3 regions of the Rhizobium sp. UBA1881 genome follow, and region 3 is predicted to be linked to each of the others. Evidence: predicted binding sites of a transcription regulator. Region 3 holds the regulator's gene; each other region holds the start of a gene.
The links. The regulator LexA, encoded in region 3, represses DNA repair genes until DNA is damaged. The targets are predictions, from matches to a motif close to TGTTCNNNNTGTGTTCNG.

Region 1: a site for LexA is predicted at 2,587-2,604, ahead of B3605_RS14925 (ImuA family protein). Genes of this name have one in related genera too.
Region 2: a site for LexA is predicted at 3,991-4,008, ahead of B3605_RS24375 (ImuA family protein). Genes of this name have one in related genera too.

What each region holds. Positions count from the first base shown of each region.
Region 1 is NZ_DDHH01000121.1:5,572-11,266, forward strand. Features, by position in the region: gene B3605_RS14915 (error-prone DNA polymerase) at 1-324, opposite strand, end outside; gene B3605_RS14920 (Y-family DNA polymerase) at 321-1,832, opposite strand; gene B3605_RS14925 (ImuA family protein) at 1,753-2,517, opposite strand; gene B3605_RS14930 (Fic family protein) at 3,061-4,200, shown strand; gene B3605_RS14935 (SOS response-associated peptidase) at 4,706-5,479, shown strand.
Region 2 is NZ_DDHH01000194.1:79,243-84,937, reverse strand. Features, by position in the region: gene B3605_RS24385 (error-prone DNA polymerase) at 1-1,569, opposite strand, end outside; gene B3605_RS24380 (Y-family DNA polymerase) at 1,566-2,978, opposite strand; gene B3605_RS24375 (ImuA family protein) at 3,019-3,969, opposite strand; gene B3605_RS24370 (metallopeptidase family protein) at 4,133-4,570, shown strand; gene B3605_RS24365 (DUF1737 domain-containing protein) at 4,606-4,812, opposite strand; gene B3605_RS24360 (HpcH/HpaI aldolase/citrate lyase family protein) at 4,824-5,695, opposite strand, start outside.
Region 3 is NZ_DDHH01000094.1:24,713-30,407, reverse strand. Features, by position in the region: gene B3605_RS11865 (ComEC/Rec2 family competence protein) at 139-2,550, shown strand; gene lexA (transcriptional repressor LexA) at 2,531-3,256, opposite strand; gene B3605_RS11855 (VOC family protein) at 3,456-4,340, shown strand; gene kdsA (3-deoxy-8-phosphooctulonate synthase) at 4,337-5,179, shown strand; gene eno (phosphopyruvate hydratase) at 5,334-5,695, shown strand, end outside.

The DNA of each region.
Region 1 (5,695 bases), on a different contig from region 3:
CCAATGAAGGATGCAATTGTTCTTGCCGCCCCGGCTCTTTCCAAGGGTGATCAGCCGCGTCAGCCGGGAATAGGCGGCGCGATCGGTCGGATAGACCAGCACAGACATGCCATCGCCAAGATCCAGCCGGCAGCCAACGACCAGTCGCAGGCCCGTGGCGCGAGACGCTTCGAGCGCACGAACGATACCGGCCAAGCTGTTGCGATCGACCACACCAATCGCTTCGATGCCCAGGTCCCTAGCGCGGGTGAAGAGCTCGTTGGCCGACGATGCTCCGCGCAGGAACGAGAAATGCGTCGTGACCTGGAGCTCGGCGTAGTTCATGCGAATATCCCGTGCATGAACCAGCGATGGTCACCGGTCTCAGGATCGACACCGTCACCTGCTCGAAACACCCAGAGGCGTTCGCCGGCTTCATCCTCGATGACGAAGTAGTCCCTGACCGCCTCCATCTCTGTGTCGCGCTGCCACCACTCTCCGAAGATGCGCTCCGGACCGTCGGCACGCTTGACCTTTCGCCGTCGGCCGCGCCAGACAATCGAGGCCGGCGGGTGATCAGGCATGAGGGCGATTGCCGTGATCAATTCCGGGCGCGGCAGAAGGCGGACTGGCCGGCGCCAATGACCGACCCATGCGACTTCGAACGGACCTGATGCGGCGGCAATGCGCTGAACCGAGCGTTCGGGGACATCGGAGGCAACCGGCGCCACACGATAGACCCGTTGTCCGCGATTGCCGTAAATGTCGATCAGCGGGGTGACATCCCTCACCTCGTCCTCGACCAGGGACGAGACCCTTTGCATGTCGTCAAGCGGTTCAGCCATGACGGCAACCAGCGTCAATTTCTCGATCCCGAAGCCGGGCTCGATCTTTTCCGTCCGGTCACGAAACAGCTTCGTGAGCCAGGCGACATCACGGGCGGGCTTGGCCGTTCCGGCGCGGATCGCCTGCCTGCTGCCGTCGACCTTCTCGACGATCAGGTCGGCGCGGCGCACGCCGAGACCGCGCTTCTGCAGCTCGCCAATCAGCTGTACGACCAGGCGGCCGACATATTTGTCGATGGTCTCGGCAGCCCCGATTGGCTCTGCGAAGGCTCTTGTGACCTCGATCAGCTCCGGCGTTCGGATCGGATCGATCGGCTCCGCGACGCGGCCGAACATCTGGTCGAGGCGCCTGGCGATTTCCGGTCCGAAACGCAGCGTCAGCGGCGCGCGTGGCGTATTGGCCAATTCGCCGACAGTCTGGAAGCCTAGTGTTCGGAGATCACCGAGGATCTTCTCCGGCAGGCGCAACAGCGTGATCGGCAGCTTTTCGACGGCAGCGACCGTCTTGCCAACAGGTACGATGACGGTCTCGCGGCTGATCGCCCGCGCGCAGGCGTGCGCCGCACCCCAGGTGTCGGCGATCGCCACGCGCGCTGTCAGCTTGCGCGCCAGGAACTGGTTGGAGATCTTCGTGACCATGGGCAGTTCACCACCCTGAAGATGATCGGCGCCTTCGGTGTCGAGCACGATACCATCCGTACCGTCGACGGCGACGATCGGGGAGTATTGGGTCAGTGCCCATAGCGTTATCCGTTCAAGTGCCGCCGCATCGACATCAGGCTCAGCATCAACAAGCATCAATCCTCGAAACAGCGCCTGTGCCTTGGCCGCCGGCATGCCAACGCGCAGGCCGGCTTTGCGCGCAGCCGCATCGACGGCCGATACCCAACGTTTCGAACCGCTCCTGGCGATCACCGCGATTGCCTGCTCAGCCGGAATGGACGGATCGTCGCGTCTGATCCGATCGGTCGGCAGATCCGGGAGATAGATCGATACGACCCTTGTCATCACATGCCCTTACGAGAAACTCAGCACATTCACCCGCTTTCACGCGCATCAATTCCAAAAACCACTGCGCCCGGCCGACACCAGGCACCGGAAGGTCTTGCGACGGCATGACGCTGACACGCCACCGCGTCGTCGAGGCGGTCGGCTGGCCGAAGTCGTTTGCCTCTGTCTGGCGTCGCCATCGCCGCACCGCGAGCGCCATCGTGCCCGTGCGTTCCGCGGCAAGCTGCAGCCGCCTGGAGCTGACCATCGGCAATCGGACGAGCTCGCCGACCACGGCGCCGAGGCCACCGAAGGCCAAGCCCTCCTCCATGTTGGCAAGCACGTCCTCTTCCTTGTCGGACTCGACGAAGATCACCCGGTCGGGATGAAGACCAACCTGCGCCAGGGCGGGGAAGAACAGGTCGGGCCGGGTCAGGCACCAAACGATCGGGCCCTTGGTTCGCGCGGCAATGCCGGCGACACACAATGCTGCTGCGGCGCCATCGACAGTCCCTGCCCCGCCGCCGGCGAACTCATGCAATGCGCCGTAGGCCAGCCCACCGCCCGGCAGGATCGCATCAACCTCGGGAACGCCGAAGGCAAGACAGCCGACCTTTTTGGCCGACACGCCTTCCATCGTCGCGATCCGCTCACGCAAGTCGGAGATCACATCCGACATCCCTTGGGCTCGGGCAGCAGTCATCGTTCACGGCTCCCTTCAAGGTCGTGTGGCTGATATTTTGGACCAGCATCATGCTGGACAAAATGCGGATGTTCTGTTTCTGTTCCTGCTGCGGCAAAGAGTCAAGCAACCGCAGGGGTGGGAATATTATCCTGATGATTGGAAATTCAGCGAATAGTTATCGGAATCAGGCAGCTAGCTACCTTGAGAATTTTTTCCGCTGTCGCCCGCTCAAATCACAATCTGCTTGGATAACGGGGATAAAGCTGAGATCGTCACAGTGTTCCTAAACTTTCCCTCCGCCACGCACATTCAGGGGGGGCCTGGGAACAACGGCATGGCGCTGAAGTTTTCCGATTCTACTGGAAAACGTGGCGCGGCGATCAGGTCGCTGTGGTCGCAAGTGGAAAAGATCGGCGACAAACACTCGCGGTCATGAACATGCGAGCGTCAACCTCTCGATATAGCTTCGTCTCTAAGTCATGCGGAGATAACACGACTTTACTCCGCATATTTGCGGAGAATAAGCTTGCTATTCTCCGCATCAAGCTCCAATCATAGAGTATGACATACATTTGGCAGTCTCCAAATTGGCCAGCTTTTGAATGGCAATCAGACGAGTTTACGACGTCTCTCGCGAACGTGCGCCTTGACCAAGGCCGCCTTATCGGGCGGGTAGAGAGCCTTGGCTTTCGAACCCGTGAAGCAACGTTCCTGCAAGCCCTGACGGACGACGTCGTAAAATCGTCGGCGATCGAGGGGGAACGGCTGGATGAGCAACAAGTCAGGTCCTCTTTGGCAAGACGACTTGGTATTGATATCGACGGCTTTGTGACGCCCAGCCGCTCGATTGAGGGGATCGTTCACATAACGCTCGATGCTACAATTGACTGTTTCAAACCTTTAACAGAGGAACGTCTTTTTCAGTGGCATGCCGCCCTATTTCCGACCGGTCGCAACGAATGGGGACATCGACTTCGGGTAGGCGACTGGCGTGACGATTCCGGCGGCCGCATGGAAATCGTGTCCGGAGCTTTTGGGCACGAGAAGGTGCATTATGTCGCACCGCCGGCCGAGCGCCTGGAGACCGAGATGGAGGCCTTCCTCGATTGGTTCAATGGATCACAGCAGATGGATCCGCTCCTCAAGGCAGCTATCGCTCATCTGTGGTTCGTCGCCATCCATCCGTTCGGCGATGGCAATGGCCGCATAACCCGTGCGATCGCCGACATGGTCCTTGCGCGCAGTGGCAGGGGCGCTCAACGGCTATATTCCATGTCCGCAGCTATCGAGAAATCGCGTGCCGGGTACTACGAGGCCCTGCAATCCGTAACAACCCACGAGGACCTCGACATCACGAAATGGATTCAATGGTTTCTCGATCGTCTAAGCAGTGCGGTGGGCGCCGCCTTGCTGACCCTCGACAATGTCATGCTGAAGACTGAGTTCTGGCAGAGCCATGTCGCTCGCGACCTCAATCCGCGACAGGCCAGGGTTCTCAATCGGTTGCTGGAGGGAAATTTCGAGGGGAAGCTCACATCGACCAAATGGGCGAAATTGACGAATGCATCCCAGGACACGGCATCGCGTGACATCGCGGACCTTTTGGCGAAAGGCATCCTTCGCAAAGGGGAAGCTGGCGGCCGCAGCACGGCCTACGAACTGGTTATAGGTGTCGCTTCAGACACTCAGTCGCAGTCTTGAGAACCGAAAAACCAAGGAGATATTACACCAGCTGTATTGTAGGCGGACCCGAAATCTTCCACCCCGGCTAAAGAATGCCGCGACGATCAATTGCCTGGTGCCGCAATCCGCACAAGTTCAGCCAGAATAGCGCGCAACTGCGGCCACGGCGCGTCTTGCAAACCCGAGCCAGGATCCTCCGTCTCCAACACGCAATGCAGCTTTGCTGCAATGCCGGCGAAAGACTTGGGTGCGGCCCTCCATAATGCCTCAGATAGCTCATCCTCTCAGTCAGCGTTTTCCGCTCCCGTCTCCTTGGCATTGGAATATCCGATGCGGACATCGACCGCGTCCCAATCGAGGTGCTGTGTCGCTAGTTCAGCCAATGCCAACCGTCGCTTATCCTCGCGCGGGTAGCGAACACCATCTTGGCCAGCAAATTAAATCTGCATCAACAGGCCGGACATCTGATTGCAAGCAATCGCGTTGTCCGTATACTCAGATCCTGACGAGGGAGGAGCCGTCCATCTGCAATCTATATCGCATGGAAGATAAGGACTGGGTCAGCAGATGGGCACAGGACATTGAGAGCCTGATCAATATAATGCCGGCCTACCAGATGAACCCGGACCAGACAGGGCCGATCGTTCGAAATTCCCCCGATGGTCGCAGGCAACTTGTCCATGCACGCTGGGGGCTGCCCTCGCCAATCTTCGTCCAGAAAAAGGCCGCGGAAACCCGTGCCGCAAAACTTAAAGCCAAGGGCCAGACCGTCGACATGGACGAGCTCATTCGCATGGAGCCAGACCGCGGCATCACCAATGTTCGCAAGCTCAATCTGCCCCATTGGAGGCGATGGTTCGGCGTCGAGCATCGATGCGTCGTGCCGGTCACCAGCTTCGCGGAGCCGGATCCTGCCAGCCAGGCAGATGGCGGCAAGGTGCCAAACGCCTGGTTTGCCCGCGATGAGGAAAAGTCGCTGATGTTTTTCGCCGGCATTCACGTGCCGGGCTGGAAGAGCGTCAGGAAGGTGAAGGACGGCTTGACCTTGGATGACCTCTACGGTTTCCTTACGACAGATCCGAACGCATTGGTGAAGCCGATCCACGACAAGGCCATGCCGGTGCTGCTGCTCACGCCGGAGGAGGCCGACGTTTGGATGCGGGCACCATGGGATGAGGCGATGCACCTGGCGCGGCCGCTGCCGGACGAGGTGCTGATTGTATCGTCTCGCGAGCCATACGGTTCATCGATCGTTGCAAAGGACGGCGAACCACTTCAGCAGGCGATGCTTTTGTGATCACAACAACCGTGGATGGCGCTCGAGTGCACCGGGTCGATTCTAGGGGTATCCATTCCCGGGAATGAGAGTACACTACTGATTATCGGCGTCAGGGATAACTGGTAGGCGCCGCTTGGGAGTTCATACTTGCTCTTGCCGATCGAACGGAGGAGCACGTGCATGTTGATTTCCCCCTTCCCTTTCCGACAACGAGATCGAAACAGTCACCTCCGC
Region 2 (5,695 bases), on a different contig from region 3:
GAGCCGGTCGCGGGTGATGACGAAGCCGCCGACATGCTGGGTGAGGTGGCGGGGAAAGCTCAAGAGTTCGGATGCGTATTGCAGGACGTGGTTGGTTACTGGGTTTCCAGTGTCGAGGCCGGCGGCCCTTGCTTCCCGTTCGGACAGCTTGTCATCCGACCAGCCCCATACCAGGCTGCCGATCGCCGATTGCACATCTTCCGACAAGCCGAACGCCTTTGCGACCTCGCGGCCTGCGGAACGGGTGCGGTAGCTGGTGACGGCCGCCGTCAGCCCAGCATGTTCCTTACCGTATCGCTTATAGATGTGCTGGATGACCTCCTCGCGCCGATCATGCTCGAAATCGACGTCGATATCTGGTGGTTCGTCGCGGTCCGTCGACATGAAGCGGTCGAACAGCAGCACGCTTTTTTCCGGGTTAACCTCCGTGACCTCAAGGCAGTAGCAGATCACCGAATTGGCGGCCGAGCCGCGGCCCTGGCAAAGGATCTTGAGCTCATAGCGGGCATGCATGATGATCCGGTGGACCGTCAGGAAATAGGGCGCGTATTGCTTCTCTCTGACGAGGTCCAGTTCGTAGACGATCTGCTCGCGGGTCTTCTCCCTGATGCCTTCAGGAAAGCGCCTTGCCGCTCCCGCCCATGTCAGGCGCTCCAACGTTTCATAAGACGTTTCGCCCGCGTCGTTCTCATCGGGATAATTGTGCTTCAGTTCGTCCAGGCAAAAGCTCAGCTTGGAGAAGAACTTCTCCGTGTTGGCGATGGCATCGGGATATTCCCTGAAAAGCCGTGCCATCTCTCTTCCATGCTTCAGATAGCGTTCGGCATTCGGCGCCAGCAGAAAGCCGGCTTCTGGGATTGGTACGTGCTCCCTTATCGAGGTGACGATATCCGACAAAGGGCGGCGCGCGGTGTCGTGATAGAGCGGCTGGTTAGAGGCGATGAGGGGGACGCGGTTTCTGGAAGCGAGGATCGAAATCACCGCGAATACGCGCTTGTCGCGACCGTCATAGGTTGATGTCATCGTCATGTAGAGCTTGTCACGGAAGCGGGCGCGGAGACGACCGACGCAGGCTTCGAATGTGTCGCAGCGCAGGGGATCGTCGGCAACCAAAGGATCAGGGATGATCGCCAGCATCATCTGGTCGCCCCATTCCATAAGGTCCTCCTCCACCAAGGTGCAGTTGCCCTTCTCCGCGCGCAGATTGCCGGCGCTCAGCAGGCGGCAGAGATGTGCCCAACCCTTTCGATTTTGAGGGTAGGCCAGAATATCGGGTGTTTCGTCCGAAAAGACCAATCGGGCGCCGGGTTGAAGCCGGACCGGGTCAATGACGTCCTCGGGGTTCTCGCCCTTTTCCAGCAGGCCCTGTTCTTTCCGCTCGAATTTCTTTCGAAGCGCCGTTACCTGGGCGTGCGCCCTGACCACGCCGGCGACCGAATTACGGTCGGCGATGCCGATGCCGCCTAGCCCCAGGACCGCGGCCTGCAGCACCATTTCCTCAGGCTTGGAGGCCCCTTCCAGAAAGGAAAAATTGGTTTTGGCGCCGATCTCGAAGAAAGCCCGCGTCATGCGAATATCCCGTGCATGTACCAGCTCTGCGTTTCGTCCTGGCCGTATAGACCCTTGCGGTAGATCCAGAAGCGGTGGCCCTGATCATCCTCGACGCGGAAATAGTCGCGGGGCTGTGTATCCTTGCCGTCGAGCCACCATTCCATGGCAAGCCGCTCCGGCCCCTCGCTTTTGACGATACGGTGGCGCATGCGGCGCCAGTGAAAATTGGCCGGCGCGCCATCCGGAACCTCGATGGCGAAGGCATCCATCGGCTCCGCCCTTTCCAGGAGACGCGCGGGTCTCTCGCCGCGTGAGGGAGCGGGATTGCCTGGCGGGATCTTCGCGGAGAGGCCATCGATGGCGGGAACCGAAATCACCGCCCTTTCCGGTAGGTGGCTTTCGCGCAGCTGGAAGGTCTGCAGGCAATCTGATCCCAATCGCGCGGAGACGCGATCGACGAAGGCTGCCAGCGAGGCATCCTTCTGCTGATGTCCCTCAAAGTCGCTCTGGGCCGTATCGAAGGCTTCGTGGCGCAGGACATTGAGGCGCAGGATCTCGAATCCATAGCCGGCATCGAGATCGTCATGGACCGCCTGCAGGCGTTCGGTGAAGAGGACGGCGATGCGCCTTGGTTCCCGCAGCGGTCTTGTCGTGCCGGCCGCGATGCGGAAGACCTTGCCGTCGACGCGAAACAGGACGAGTTCGAAAACGCGGCCGCCGACGCCGCGCGCCTCCAGCGAGGGTTTCAGCGCATGGGCGATCTGGTCGGTGACGGCCAGAATCTCCTCTTCCGCAGCGACCGGTTCCATCAAGCGGCGCTCGGCCGAAAGGCTGGCGACGGGCAGGCGCGGCGATATCGGCTCCTCGTCCGTTCCAAGTACCTGGTCAAGCCGCAACAGCACGCTTGCGCCGAAACGGCGGGTCAGCGGCGCGCGCGGGGTTTCCATCAGGTCGCCGATGTATTTCAGGCCCATCTTGGTGAGTGCTGCGACCGTGTCGTCCGAGAGGCGAAGTGCGGCAACCGGAAGGGGAGCAACGACCCGTTCCGTCTCATCCGCGTCGATCACGCCTCCCTGGCCGAAGCGGCTGACCGCCCAGGACAGGCCCGGGGAGGCGGTGATGGCGCCCCGGACGTCGATACCCATTTGAAAGAGCCTGGACAGAATATCCTTGAGGAGCGCCTTTTCGCCGCCGAAGAGATGGGCGCAGCCGGTGATATCGAGAAACAGGCCATCCCTGCCGTCGAGCGCCACCAGCGGCGTATAGCGGTCGCACCAGTCGGCAATGCCTTCGAGAAAGCGCAAGTCGGCGGCCGGATCCTCCTCGATCACCTCGATCGTCGGATGGATGGCGCGGGCTTCGGCGACACCCATGTTCTTTTTCAGGTTGATCGCCTCGGCTGCCTCGTCCAGCGCCGTCAGACGCATGGTGTTGGCGTGGCGGCCGGAGCAGACGATCGGCGGCGTCTCAGGACGATTGCGCAAACGCCAAGCGAGACCCCACTTCTTCCTGGATATGCGATCGGTCGGCAAATGCGGGAAATGCAGTGCCAGAATGCGCTGAGCGTTCGCCTGGAAAGCGAGTGTTGGCTGATGGGCGGACAGGGAAAAACCGGCGGTCATGGGGGTTCCACTCCAGAAGAATGGAGAAGGGAGCCGGGTTTCGGCTCTTCTCCAGGGTGATGCGAAAGATCGGATTGCCGATGCTGCCGCCCAGCATCGAACCATCAGGCAAGGACCGCGCCGCAGATGGCGCGGGTTCGGCAAGAAAGCGGAAGATGGCGCTGCTGGCCTCTTCCTCCGCTGCCTGCCGCAACAGGAAAAGCGGGCGGCGAGACGCCTTTGCCCGCAGGTTGAGACGGCGGCTTTCCGTCAGGCCGAAGGGCCTGGGATTACCGCGAACTTCGAGAATGGTGGCCGGAAAGACGCCGCTTTCGACAGCGGTTTCCGCCAGCCACAGCGCGTCCTCCAGCTTTTTTGGCGCGGCGTGCAGGAAGAGCCGCGGCTTCAGGCCGAAATCGCTGAGGCCAACGGCATAGGGCCGCCCGGCCTCCATCGTCGCCACCGTGTCGGCGATCCAGAGGATCGGCAGGTGCGCGTTCGCCCCCTCCTCTTGCCCATGCTGGAGCATGGCCGCGATCGCCAGAACGAAGCCGCTGCTTGCGCCGGCATTGCGCAACAGCGTCGTGCGGACTTCGGTCAGGCCATCGAGCGGCAGGCCGCCGTCGAGCGCTTCATCCAGAGCGGGGATTCCGAGCGGCAGGCGCAAGGCGTCTTCGCTCTTCGGCTTGTCGAGAACGGTGTCGGCCAAAGCCTGATTTTCCGCCGCCGCCAATGCCGGCACCGGTTTTCCTTCAAGCTTTGCAATGGTTTCGCGGAGCGCAAAAAGCCGCTCGCGCGCCACGGCCGACTGTGCCACGACGTCGCTCCATCTATCGGATGTTCCTATTATGTTCTTATGGATTCCAGAGCTCGACCGAAGAGTCAACAGCCGTTTGATGTGAATTTATTCCTGCCTTTGATTCCGCTCTCGAAAATCAGCTGCAAAGGCTCTATATGGGCGGCAAAGGAAAGGAGCTTTTATGGCTCGCATAGACCAGAGCGACAATTGGCAGGATCGCCACGCTCCGACAATCAGCACGTTCGAGTCCCTGGCGATGGAGGCTTACAGCCACCTGCCGGAAGAATTCCGTGCGCTGACCACCAATCTGACGATCGAGATCGAAGACTTCCCTGATGACGAGGTGTTCGAGGACATGGCGCTGGAAACTCCGTTCGATCTTTTAGGCCTGTTCGAGGGGCGCGGGATTTCCGAGCGCTTCACCATGGAAACGGGCGAACTTCCCAATCGCATCCGGCTCTACCGGCGGCCGATCCTCGATTATTGGGCCGAGAACGACGAAACGCTGGGCGATATCATCACCCACGTGCTGATCCACGAGATCGGCCACCATTTCGGTCTCAGCGACGACGATATGGAGCGGATCGAGGCGAGCGCGGAAGAGGCGGCCGAGCGCTAGGCGCCGGGTCTTCAGGCGCGCCCCGACAGCAAATCTTATTGCTCGGAAAGCTTCATGTCGGGGTGGTAGTCCTTGCCTTCGACATGCTTGACGATCGCCTGGGCGCACATCACCTGGCCGGTCTGCGAGTTGAAGGTCATGGCTGGCGAGCCGTTCAGCGACCAGCCCTTGTTGAGGGCGTCGGTTACGCGGTGGCAGAAGGCGGCGTCGTCCTGGCCGGTCAGAAGGCGGTAGAGCTTCATCACATCGTCTTTCAGTTTGCCGTCTGGCCTTTTGGCTTCTGGCGTTCTGCAATCAGGCGGGCTTTATGAACCAGAGTTTCCGCCTGGACAAGATGCAGCCGCTCGATCATGCGGCCGTCGACATTGATGACGTTGAGGCCATCCGTGGCGGGGTCGGCGAAGGCTTTCATGATCGCCTCAGCTTCGGCGATGGCGGATGCGTCCGGGCCGAAATGCCGGTTGGCGGGTTCGATCTGCGCGGGATGGATCAGCATCTTGCCATCGAAGCCCATGGCGCGTGCCTCGGCGCATTCGGTGTCGAAGCCATCGATATCCTTGAAATCGTTGAAGACGCTGTCGATCGCACAGAGGCCGTAAGCGCGCACGGCCAGGATCACCTGCATCAGCCAGGGCACGAGATACTGCCGGCCGGGCTGCGGCAGTACGCCGGTTTCCTTGCGCAGGTCGTTGAGGCCGACGACGAGGCAATCGAGCCTTGAGCCCGCCGTTCGCCCGGCCTCGGCGATCGCCGCGGCATTGAGGATGCCGCGTGGGGTCTCGATCATTGCCCAGATCCGCAGTTCGTCCGGCGCATCGGCATCCGCGAGAAGATCACTGACCGACATCACGTCCTGCGGTTCGTTGACCTTCGGCAGCAGAACAGCATCCGGCTCCAGCGCGCTCACGAGTTCCATGTCGGCTCGGCCCCAGTTGGTGTCGAGGCCGTTGATGCGGATGATGCGTTCCTTGCCCTCGAGCGGTTTGCCTTGGAGGAAGGCGGCCAGGTTTTCGCGCGCTTCGGCCTTCTTCTCGGGCGCCACGGAATCCTCGAGGTCGAAGATCACCGTATCGCAATCGAGCTGATGGGTCTTTTCAAGCGCGCGAGGATTGATCGCGGGAACGC
Region 3 (5,695 bases):
TTTGATGGTTTTATTTCCCGTTTGAATTCAAACGATTATAGTTGCGTTTCGGTTCCGCTGGCCTCATTCTGATTGCAGTTCAGGGTGGCTTTCGGGTGTCGTTGCATGCCGGGGTTGAATGCCAGTCACGTCGTTTTGATGCCACCCGAAGCGGCGCAAATTGCCAATTTGCCGGCCGTAACAGGGCAAAATGCCCGTGCCATAATGACGCGCGCGCCATTGACGCAGTCGACGTCAGGTTTTCTGAGTCGCGCAAGCCGCCAGATCCACCGCCAGACCGCAGCCGCCCGGCAGGCATTCGGCACGGAATTCGATCACGGCCGCTTTTTCCTGGCGTCGCCCATCTTCCTTGGCGCTGGCGCCATCGCCTGGTTCCGCCTTGCTGTCGATATCCAGCCCGTGCGGCTTCTCGCCTGGGCTATCCTCTTCGGTCTCGTCTTTGTCTTGGCGGGCTCGGCGCGCGTCGCAACACGCCGTGTGGCGATATCAGGCCTGCTCGTCGTCCTCGGCATGTTCGCGGCGCAGCTCGAGACCTGGCGCGCTGATACCGTCGTTCTCGATACAGCGGTGACGACGACTGTGACCGGCCGCGTGGAACGGCGCGAGGGAGATGACAATGGGCGCTGGCGCTATATCGTCAGGGTAACGCGCACGGACGAGCCGAGCCTCAAGCGTCCGCCGCAGCAGGTCTCGCTCGTCGCGCGTGCCGGCGAGCCCGTCCGGGTCGGTGGCTGGTTGACCGGTCGCGTGCGCCTGACGCCGCCGGCCGGACCGGCATTGCCCGAACTCAACGATTTCGCCTTCTCTGCCTATTTCGACGGCATCGGTGCCAACGGCTTCTTCTACGGCATCCCGCAGCCCGTCCCATCGCAGGCGGGCGGTGCCAGTCTCTCCGCCGCCGATCGAGCCATGGAATGGCTCTACGGTATGCGCAGCAGCATAGGCGACCGCATCCGCAGCATCCTGCCCGGCGATACCGGCGCCTTCGCCGCCTCGCTGGTCACCGACGAGAGACGTGCCATCTCCAACGAGACGACCGAGGCGCTGCGCCAATCTGGCCTCGCACACATCGTCGCGATCTCGGGCCTCAACATGGCGCTGTCGGCCGGTATCTGCTTTGTCGGGCTGCGCCTGTTCTTCGGCCTCTTCCCCGGTTTCGCGCAGGCCTATCCGACCAAGAAGCTCGCCGCCGGCAGCGCTCTTGTGGCGCTGACGGCCTATTACATGATCTCGGGCTTCGCCGTCTCCGCCGAGCGCGCCTTCATCATGATGGCGATCATGCTGGTGGCAGTGCTGTTCGATCGCCCCTCAATCAGCCTGCGCAACATTGCGCTCTCGGCGCTGCTGATCATCCTGATGTCCCCATCGGAGGTGCTGGGCCCAAGCTTCCAGATGTCCTACGCCGCGACGCTGGCGCTGGTCGCAGGCTTTGCCGTCTGGACCAGGAGGAGGCACCGCGAGAGCGTCTTTCTCACGCACCCCGCAATTAAGCCGGTCATGGTCACGTTCCGCTTCTTCGGCGGCATCGCGCTGACCTCGATGATCGGCGGTTTCTCGACAGCGCTGTTTTCGATCGAGCATTTTCACCGGCTGAGCGGCTATGGCCTTCCGGCTAACCTGCTCGCCATGCCGGTCATCTCCTTCATCGTCATGCCCTTCGGAATGCTCGCGATGTTGGCAACGCCATTTGGCCTGGATGCGCCGCTGTGGAGCGTCGCCGGCTTCGGGCTCGATCTGGTGATCGACATCGCCAAGATGGTGTCCGGCTGGGGCGGCAGTGTCGATATCGGGCGGATCCCCGAGTGGTACTTCGCGATCGCCGTGCTCGGCTTTCTTATATGGGGGCTGATGCGCACACGCCTGCGATGGATCGGCGCTACGGTTGCCGCGATCGCAACCCTCGTCGTTGTCCTGCTCCCGGCCGCCCCCACGCCAGAGCTTGTCGTCTCCGAGGACGGAAGCCTCGTGGCATCGGTCAAGAGCGACAGCCTCGCCAGCAACCGCGAGCGACCGCCCGACTTCATCTTCGGGCAATGGCAGCGCGCACTCGCGATCGAAGACCACAAGCCGCCCGATATGCTCGACGGCGAGGCCTTGTCCATTCCGAGAAGAGGTGAGCCACGACCAAGGCTGACGCCGAAACAACAACGCGAATCCCGCGCCATGATGCGCGCTGCAGCGGCCTCCACAAACGACAATCGCTTCCAGTGCCTCAAGACGGCCTGGTGCGTAACGGCACTCGACAGCGGCTACCTCATCGCGACGCTCGAAAACGCCGCCTATCTCGGCCCCGCCTGCGACGTGGCCGATATCGTCATCACGCCCGTCCGGCTTCGCCAAGCGACATGCCGCTCCGGCGCCATGCTGTTGACCGGCGAGACCCTCAGGCGATCGGGAGCCGTCGAAATCCGCATCGACGAGCAGGGGGCACCGGTCGTCAAAACAGCCTATGCAAGCCTCAGCCGTCCCTGGATGCGCCATCGCGCCTATGACTGGCGCAACGACAGCTTCAGCGATAACTCGTCACCACTCAGTGATATCGGCGAATAAGCCCGACTAGCTTGCCCTGAACCTTGACGCGGTCAGGCCCGAAAATGCGCGTTTCGTAAGCCGGGTTGGCGGCCTCAAGCGCGATCGAGGCGCCCTTGCGGCGGAAGCGCTTCAGCGTTGCCTCTTCATCGTCGACAAGCGCCACGACGATATCGCCGGGGTTGGCGGTATTGCCGTTGCGGATGATGACGGTGTCGCCGTCGAAAATGCCGGCTTCGATCATCGAGTCGCCCTTGACCTCGAGCGCATAGTGCTCGCCGGCGCCGAGCATATCGGCGGGGACGGTGATGTCGTGGGTGTTGTTCTGGATCGCCGAGATCGGCACACCGGCGGCGATCCGGCCCATGACGGGAACGGACGCCGAGTTACCGTTGTCGGCGCTCGGCGCTGCCTTCGGGGCAGGGGCTGCTGCCACCGGCTGCGGCTTTCCGAGGCTGCCCTCGATGACGCTCGGCGAAAAGCCGCGTCGCGGCTGCAGGCTCGGATTATAGGCTTCCGGCAACTTGATGACCTCGAGCGCGCGCGCCCGGTTTGGCAGCCGGCGAATGAAGCCGCGCTCTTCCAGCGCCGTGATCAGCCGGTGAATGCCGGATTTTGATGCGAGATCGAGTGCATCCTTCATTTCGTCAAAGGATGGCGGAACGCCCGACTCTTTCATCCGCTCATGAATGAACAGAAGCAGTTCTTGTTGCTTGCGTGTCAGCATCGAAATGAACCCCAGAGTCGTGAAACAAAGCCAGAACGGACACTATATGTTCCATATGTGTTCCGCAAGTGCCTAAATTTTCGTAAAACTTGGCTCGGAATCGTCGCGATTTTGCACTTCATTCGATTTAACCGCGCTCGCCTCTTGCATTGTGGCGAAAGCCAGCGCACATCTCTGCCGATTTCGGGAGGATTTGCTGATGCGTGACCCCCATCCTCTGGACCACGTGGTGCTGCCGGTCGTCAATATCGAGATGGCGCGCGAGCGCCTGGGCAAGCTCGGTTTCACCGTCGCCGCCGATGCGCGGCATCCATTCGGCACCGAGAATGCCTGCGTCTTCTTTGCCGACAAGACCTACCTCGAGCCGCTCGGCGTCGCCAGTCTGGAGACCTATGAGGCTGCCATCGGCGACGGCAACGTTTTCACCGCTCGCGACCGCGCCTTTCGCTTCCGCTGCGGCGACGACGGCTTGTCGGCTATCGTCTTCGGCACGCCGGATGCCGATAGCGATCACGCCCGCTTTACTGCCGATGGCATGAGCGGCGGCGAGATGCTGCAATTCGCCCGGCAGATGAAGATGCCGGATGGTTCCGAGGCGACCGCCGCTTTCCGCCTGGCTTTCGCGGCCGATCTGCGCGCGCCCGATTTCTTCCTCTTCGCCTGCCAGCGCGTCAACCCACTGCCCAGCGACCGCAAGGCGTTGGAAACGCATGCGAACGGCGTCTTGGGCATTCTGTCGATCGTGCTCTCTTCCTCCGATCCCAGGGCCTTCGCGCCGCTGTTGCAGTTGGCGTCGGATGCGCAGGCGACCCGCGAGGAGGCATTCGGTGTCAGCCTCGATGCCGGCAACGCCCGTATCAATATCCTGTCGCCGGATGGCTTGAACGCTTACTACGATCTCTCCGAGCCCAAGGCCGATCGCGGCCTGCGCGGCGCGGCGATTGTCTTTTCCGTTGCTGATCTCGCCGTGACAGAGGCGCATTTGGCTGCTAACGGGATCACCTATACACGCAAGAACAATCGAATTCTGGTGAAGGCCGCACCCGGCCAGGGCGCGCTCTTCGCCTTCGAGGAGAAACAATGACTGAAACCAATTCCGAAGTGGCCGTTGGCGAAGGCGCCGGCCGTGTGGTGTTTTCCAACGCCGGCAAGCTGTCGCTGATCGCCGGCCCCTGCCAGATGGAAAGCCGCGACCATGCCTTCATGATCGCCGGCACGCTGAAGGAGCTCTGCGACAAGCTCGGCATCGGCCTTGTCTACAAGTCCTCCTTCGATAAGGCCAACCGCACGTCGCTGTCGGCCCAGCGCGGCATCGGGCTTGAAACGGCGCTTGAGGTGTTCGCCGATCTCAAGAAGGAATACGGTTTTCCTGTCTTGACCGACATCCACACCGAGGAGCAGTGCGCCGAAGTCGCCACTGTCGTCGATGTGCTGCAGATCCCGGCCTTCCTTAGCCGGCAGACGGACCTGCTGGTCGCCGCCGCCAAGACCGGCCGCGCCATCAACGTCAAGAAGGGCCAGTTCCTGGCGCCTTGGGACATGAAGAACGTGCTTGCCAAGCTGAATGCCAGCGGCAACCCGAACATCATGCTGTGCGAACGCGGCGCTTCCTTCGGCTACAACACGCTGGTCTCGGACATGCGCTCGCTGCCGATCATGGAAGCCATGGGTGCGCCTGTTGTTTTCGACGCGACCCATTCGGTGCAGCAGCCGGGCGGGCAGGGCGGCTCCAGTGGCGGCCAGCGCGAATTCGTGGAAACGCTCGCGCGTGCGGCTGTCGCCGTCGGTGTCGCCGGTGTGTTCGTCGAGACGCACGAAGATCCCGACAATGCGCCGTCGGATGGCCCGAACATGGTCTATCTCAAGGATATGCCGCGCCTGCTCGAGAAGCTGCTGGCCTTCGACGCCATCGCCAAGGGCTGACGTTCAAACGACTGACACGTTCGTGTATTAGGCCAACCACGAATAATGCGGCGAAGCATGCGCAAAACGGCCCCAAACTGGCATTGTAATTTGCGCATCTTCGATTAAAGACGAATTTCAAACGATTTATCCACCCTCAAGCAGAGAAGAGCCGATGACCGCTATTACCGATATTATCGCCCGCGAGATTCTCGACAGCCGTGGTAATCCCACCGTCGAAGTCGATGTCTATCTCGAAGATGGCAGCATGGGCCGCGCCGCCGTTCCGTCGGGCGCATCGACCGGAGCGCACGAAGCCGTCGAACTCCGCGATGGTGGCAAGCGTTATCTCGGCAAGGGTGTCGAAAAGGCCGTCGAAGCCGCCAACACGGAAATCTTCGACGCCATCGGCGGCATCGACGCTGAAAACCAAATCCAGATCGACAACATCATGATCGAACTGGACGGCACGCCGAACAAGTCGCGCCTCGGCGCCAACGCCATCCTCGGCGTTTCGCTGGCCGTTGCCAAGGCTGC